DNA from 2 places in the Neisseria lactamica genome. Region 1 is predicted to be linked to the other one. Evidence: predicted binding sites of a transcription regulator. Region 1 holds the regulator's gene; the other holds the start of a gene.
What was found. The regulator FNR, encoded in region 1, switches genes on or off when oxygen is low (the NO sensors DNR and NnrR bind a similar motif). The targets are predictions, from matches to a motif close to TTGATNNNNATCAA.

Region 1 (3,432 bases):
AAAATGATCCATACCGATGAAGACGTAGCCGCGTTCGGTCAGGGTTTGGACGCAGTATTGCAGCATATCGAGTTTTTCCTCGCTGCCGGGAACGGCGGCGGTATCGATGCGTCGTTGCGGTTTGAAAACATGCGGCAGGTGGGCGTAGTGATAAAGGGCGAGCCGGTCGGGATCGAGCGACAAAACAGTATCGATGGTGGTTTTGATGCTTTCGGAAGTCTGATACGGCAGGCCGTAAATCAAATCGACGCTGACGGATTTGAACCCTGCCTCACGGGCGGCATCGATGACTTCTTTGGTTTCTTCGTAACTTTGGATGCGGTTGACCGCCGCCTGCACTTTGGGGTCGAAATCCTGAATGCCCACACTCATACGGTTGAAGCCGAGTTTGCCCAGTTTGAGGACGGTTTCCCGGCTGACTTTGCGCGGGTCGATTTCGATGGAGTATTCCCCGTCCGGAATCAGTTGGAAATATTTCCGTATCATCTCAAAGACGCGTTCCAACTGATTGTCGCTCAAAAAAGTCGGCGTGCCGCCGCCGAAGTGCAGTTGGGCAAGCTGGTGCCGCCCGCCCAAATGCGGGGCAAGCAGCTTCATTTCTTTTTCAAGATATTCGATATAGGCATCGGCGCGGCCCTTGTCTTTGGTAATGATTTTGTTGCAGCCGCAGTAGTAGCAGATGGTATTGCAAAAGGGGATGTGGATGTAAAGGGAAAGCGGTTTGTTTGACGCATCCGCGCCGCGCGAATGCAGGGCTTCAAGATATTCCTTTTCGCGGAAACCGCCGTGGAAACGGTCTGCGGTAGGGTAGGAGGTGTAGCGCGGGCCGCTGGACGGGAGGCCGGCAATCAGCTCGCGGTCAAACTCGGGACGGGTATTGTGATTGTTCTGTATCTGTATAATTTTCATGGTGCGTGTTCGATTTTATGATGTTCGTCAAATTTTGGATAGTTTGGTAAAATGCCGCCGTATGATAAACCTGTCTTGATATGTGTCAACAAATACACAATCGGGATGGGGCAAAACGCACAAAAAGGTACGGTATGGCTCCGCATAATACTACACATCAGATGAAAACGCTGTGTTCTTCCTGTTCCCTGAGGGAACTCTGCCTGCCTGTCGGGCTGCTGCCCAACGAGTTCAGCCAACTCGATGCCGTCATCCGCCAAAGCCGCCGCCTGAAAAAAGGCGAATACCTGTTCCGTGCCGGCGAAGCCTTTACCTCGCTCTTTGCCATCCGTTCGGGTTTCTTCAAAACAACCGTCGCCAGTCAGGACGGACGCGATCAGGTAACGGGTTTCTTTATGTCGGGCGAACTCATCGGTATGGACGGCATCTGTTCCCACGTGCACAGTTGCGACGCGGTCGCCTTGGAAGACAGCGAGGTATGCGAGCTGCCGTTTACCCATATCGAAGAACTCGGTCAGAATATCCCCAGCCTGCGTACCCACTTTTTCCGTATGATGAGCCGCGAAATCGTGCGCGACCAGGGGGTAATGCTGCTTTTGGGCAATATGCGTGCCGAAGAGCGGATTGCCGCCTTTCTGTTAAACCTTTCCCAACGCCTTTATTCGCGCGGTTTTGCCGCCAACGATTTCATCCTGCGTATGTCGCGCGAAGAAATCGGCAGCTATATCGGCCTGAAACTCGAAACCGTCAGCCGCACATTGTCCAAATTCCATCAGGAAGGGCTGATTTCCGTCGAACACAAACACATCAAAATCCTCAACCTGCAGGCGCTGAAGAAAATGGTGTCCGGCTGTTCGCACGCCATTTGATGCGCCGCCGTCCGGCAGGCGGCATACGGGCGGGCATTTCCCCGAAAAACACTTTCAGACGGCACGGGTGTCCGTCTTCGCCCGCAAAATATGCCGTCTGAAGGCAGGACGCTAAATCGAGAAATCTTCTCCGACGGGGGTGTACAAAATCCTATCCACCTTCTCGCGCGTCAAATGCGGCGCAAACGCTTGGATAAAGTCGTAGGCATATCCGCGCAAATAAGTGTCGCTGCGTAAGGCAATCCAAGTCGGGGAAGGTTCGAACAAATGCGCGGCATCCACAAGCTGCAAATCGCCGTCCGTATCCGGGTTGTAAGCCATCTTCGCCATCAGGCCCACCCCCAGCCCCAAACGCACATAAGTCTTTAATACGTCCGTATCCGCCGCCGCCAACGCGACATCGGGCCGTTCCAAACGGGCTTTGGCGAATGCCCGTGCGATGCTGCTGCCCGCATTGAATGCAAACTCATAAGTAACCAGCGGAAACCTTGCCAAATCTTCAATGCGGAGGGGGTTTCTGCACTCGAGCAGCGGATGATCGCCCGGTACGATAACCGCGTGCGTCCACTCATAACAGGGAAGCCCCGCCAGTTCCGGCCCGTCGTCTATCCGTTCCGTGACAATCGCCAAATCCGCCTCGCCCGAAGCAGTCATCCGCACAATGGCGGACGGGCTTCCCTGTTTGATGGTCAGATTGACCTTCGGGTAGCGTTTCACGAAATCGGCAACAATCAGGGGCAGGGCATAACGCGCCTGCGTATGCGTCGTGGCAACCGTCAGCGAACCGCTGTCATGCCCCGTAAACTCGCTGCCGATGTTTTTAATGTTCTGCACATCGCGCAAAATACGCTCCGCAATATCCAAAACCGCCTTGCCCGGCTGCGAGACGGAAACCACGCGCTTGCCGCTGCGGATAAAAATCCGAATGCCGATTTCCTCTTCCAATAACTTGATTTGTTTGGAAATGCCCGGTTGCGAGGTAAACAAGGCTTCGGCTGCTTCGGAAACATTCAGGTTGTGCCGGTAAACTTCCAAGGCGTATTTCAATTGCTGTAATTTCATATCGGTCCGGTATATATTCTGTATCGGTGGCTGCATATCGTTTGCAATCTACCACATTTTCTTGCCGCTAAGGTACGCGGCGTTGCCGGCAAGTTTGTTGTTTTTGTGCAACGGCAGGGGCGCGATACGGCGGCAATCCCCCTAACATAATCTCTAACATAATGAAGTAAAATTAATTTTTCAACCTGTCCGGGCATCGGGACGCAGACCGTCCCATACTTGTTTTCAGGCGTTGAGTATTGACAGTCCGCCCCGGGTTTCTTTATAGTGGAGACTGAAATATCCGATTTGCCGCCAAGTTTTACAGCGGCCCGTATGTTGGCAATTCAGCAGCTTCTCCTGTATCTGCTGTACAAATTTAATGAGGGAATAAAATGACCAAACAGCTGAAATTAAGCGCATTATTCGTTGCATTGCTTGCTTCCGGCACCGCTGTTGCGGGCGAAGCGTCCGTTCAGGGTTACACCGTAAGCGGTCAGTCGCACGAAATCGTACGCAACAACTATGGCGAATGCTGGAAAAACGCCTACTTCGATAAAGCAAGCCAAGGCCGCGCAGAATGCGGCGACGCGGTTGCCGCCCCCGAGCCTGC
Region 2 (3,432 bases), 130 kb from region 1:
CGCCGGCTGCGTTGCCGCCTTGGTAAAGGCCAAGGGTACAACTTCAATCAACAGACCGACACTGACTACAAGCAGCGTGAACACAATCAGAACGCCGATTTTTTCTTCAGCCAATTGTTGTAATTTCATTTTGGTAGCCTATCTTCCTTAGTATTTTAGTGATGCTGTGTTTGGGAAACCGCAGGGATTTCAGCATCGACCGCCTTACCGCTGATGGCTGTGCGGTACACGTTGTACGCCATAATGCACATACCGCTCAGATACAATAAACCACCTGCAAAACGGATCATGTAATAAGGCATAGTGCGTTTTACGGATTCGACGAACGAATAAGTCAGCGTACCGTCATCGTTCAAAGAACCCCACATCAAACCTTGCATCACACCGGCAATCCACATCGCGGCGATATACAGTACCACGCCGATGGTGGCAATCCAGAAATGCGCTTCTACCAGCTTGGTACTGTGCATCTGTTCTTTGCCGAAGAGGCGGGGAATCATGTAATAGACCGAACCGATGGTTACGAAGCCTACCCAGCCCAACGCACCCGCATGAACGTGCGCGACGGTCCAGTCTGTATAGTGGCTCAATGCGTTGACCGTTTTAATCGACATCATCGGACCTTCAAAGGTAGACATACCGTAGAAGGACAAGGAAACAATCAGGAATTTCAGAATCGGATCTGTACGCAGTTTGTCCCACGCGCCGGACAAGGTCATGATGCCGTTGATCATACCGCCCCAAGAGGGTGCGAACAGAATCAGGGACAGAACCATACCCAAAGATTGCGTCCAGTCAGGCAGCGCAGTGTAGTGGAGATGGTGCGGGCCCGCCCACATATAGGTGAAAATCAACGCCCAAAAGTGAACGACGGACAGGCGGTAGGAATAAACAGGGCGGCCTGCTTGTTTGGGAACGAAATAGTACATCATACCCAAGAAGCCGGCAGTCAGGAAAAAGCCCACGGCGTTATGGCCATACCACCATTGAACCATGGCATCAATCGCACCGGAATAGACGGGATACGACTTCATCAAACCTGCCGGGATGCTGATGTTATTGACGATGTGCAAAAGTGCGACCGCCAAAATAAAGCCGCCGTAGAACCAGTTGGCAACGTAAATGTGTTTTACCTTGCGTTTGGCAATCGTACCGAAGAATACGATGGCGTAAGCCACCCAAACCAAAGTAATCAGAATGTCAATCGGCCATTCCAGTTCGGCATATTCCTTACCTTGGGTCCAACCCATAGGGAAGCTGACGGCGGCGGCAACGATTACCGCCTGCCAGCCCCAAAAGGTAAATGCGGGCAGCCAGCCGCCGAACAGGCGGGTATTACAGGTACGTTGGACAACGTAGTATGATGTGCCGATCAGGCCGCAGCCTCCGAATGCGAAAATAACCGCATTGGTGTGCAGCGGACGCAGGCGGCCGAAGTGGAACCAAGGTCCGATATTAGACAAGTCGAGGGCGGGAGCGAAAAGCTGGGCGGCAACGATAACGCCGACCAACATGCCCACAATTCCCCAAACTACAGTCATGATGGCGAACTGGCGCACCACTTTGTAGTTGTAAGTTTGTGTGTCCATAAGAGTCTCCATGAATTTATGGGAATAAAGATTTTTATCCTGCCGCTTCCGCAACCTGTTTAAGGCGCAATCCAGGCAAGCATATTTTTTCTAAATTTAACATATCTGCCTTATTACGCCAAGCGGAATTACATTCCCGACACCGGAGAGCCTGTTTCTTAATTCATTTTTTATTCTATATAAATCATATTGTTATAATGTATTACAACCCGACCGCCATTACTTTTGTTTCCAATTTTCCCTTTTTGTGGCACTTTATTGATGTAGGTTAAGCTGCATTTTAAAGGCATTTAATCTATCCCGTTTAACGATATATTTGATAGTTATGATTCATTACAGAATAATCCCCTCCCCTCTCGACCACGAATGGCACATCCTGCTGACATTTGTGCAAGATAATGATATTCCTGTTGAAATAAGCCTTCCGAATTGGGTGCCGGGCAGTTATCTGATTCGGGATTTTTCCCGCCACATCACTTCTATCCATGCATCCTGTAACGGCACGTCCATACCGCTCGAACAAATTGCAAAAAACCGCTGGCATGCCGCCGCCGTACGCGGAGAGTGGCAAATCCGCTACACCGTATATGCATTCGATTTGTCGGTTCGAGGTTCTTTCCTGACGACAGAACGCGGTTTTTTTGACGGGGCGTGCCTGTTTTTGAAAGTCGAGGGGAAAGAAATGCTGCCGCACCGCTTGGAATTGTCGGGTATTCCGGAAGGGTGGAGTGTTGCCACAACGCTGCCGGAAACGGGACGGTACGACTTTCAGACGGCATCTTATGCCGAATTGATCGATCGACCTGTCGAGATGGGCTTGATTGAATTTTTAGATTTTGAGGTGGCAGGCATTCCGCACACGATTGCCTTAAGCGGCATATATCCCGATTTCGACCGCGACAGGCTGGTTTGGGACATCCAAAAAATCTGCGAAACCGAATTGGCAATGTTTTCCTCCCCTGCCCCATTTGAGAAATATTTGTTCCTGCTCCATGTCGGCGACCATATTTACGGCGGTTTGGAACACGCTGACAGCACCGCCCTGCTCGCCGACCGCCACAGCCTTCCGCCGTACCCGTACCGTATAACCGATGCCGACGATGCCTACACCACATTGCTCGGACTTTTCTCCCACGAATATTTTCACGCGTGGAACGTCAAATCCATCAAACCTGCCGCATTCGTCCCTTATGACCTCGACAAAGAAAACTATACCGAACAACTATGGGCATTCGAAGGCATTACATCCTATTACGACGATTTGTTTTTGGCACGCAGCCGCACCATCTCGCCCGAATCTTATTTAAACCTGCTGGCACAAGGCATTACGCGCGTACAACAAACCCGCGGCCGTTTGAGGCAGACCTTGGCGGAATCGAGTTTTACCGCGTGGAACAAATTTTACAAACCGGATGAAAACAGTCCGAACGCCATCGTCAGCTACTACCAGAAAGGCGCGCTTGCCGCATTGTGCCTTGATCTGATAATACGCAACCGAAGCAACGGCAGACATTCCCTTGATACGGTAATGGACAAACTCTATCGGGAGTGGAGGGACACACACTCGGGTATTCCGGAAAAACACTGGCAAATCCGTTGTCAGGAAATTACCGGCTTGGATTTGACAGATTTTTTTCAGACGGCATTGTACAGCACCGAAGATTTGCCGCTTGCCGAATGCCTGGCAACCGCAGGCGTGAAACTGACCTTCCTGCAGCTTCCCCGACAACACGGCGGCGGATATTCGGAACACATCTGCCCCATCCCGCCGACGGGCGATTTCGGCGCACGCTTCAAACAAAACGCCGACCATATCGTCCTGACCCATGTCTTCAACGGCGGC

Region 2: the regulator FNR is predicted to act here: its motif matches at 1,848-1,861, upstream of ccoN (cytochrome-c oxidase, cbb3-type subunit I).

The regions. Positions count from the first base shown of each region.
Region 1 is NZ_LR590477.1:1,313,401-1,316,832, reverse strand. Features, by position in the region: gene hemN (oxygen-independent coproporphyrinogen III oxidase) at 1-909, opposite strand, end outside; gene fnr (fumarate/nitrate reduction transcriptional regulator Fnr) at 1,044-1,778, shown strand; gene FGL10_RS06850 (CysB family HTH-type transcriptional regulator) at 1,890-2,840, opposite strand; gene FGL10_RS06840 (OmpA family protein) at 3,215-3,432, shown strand, end outside.
Region 2 is NZ_LR590477.1:1,180,675-1,184,106, forward strand. Features, by position in the region: gene ccoO (cytochrome-c oxidase, cbb3-type subunit II) at 1-129, opposite strand, end outside; gene ccoN (cytochrome-c oxidase, cbb3-type subunit I) at 156-1,589, opposite strand; gene FGL10_RS06165 (M61 family metallopeptidase) at 1,915-3,432, shown strand, end outside.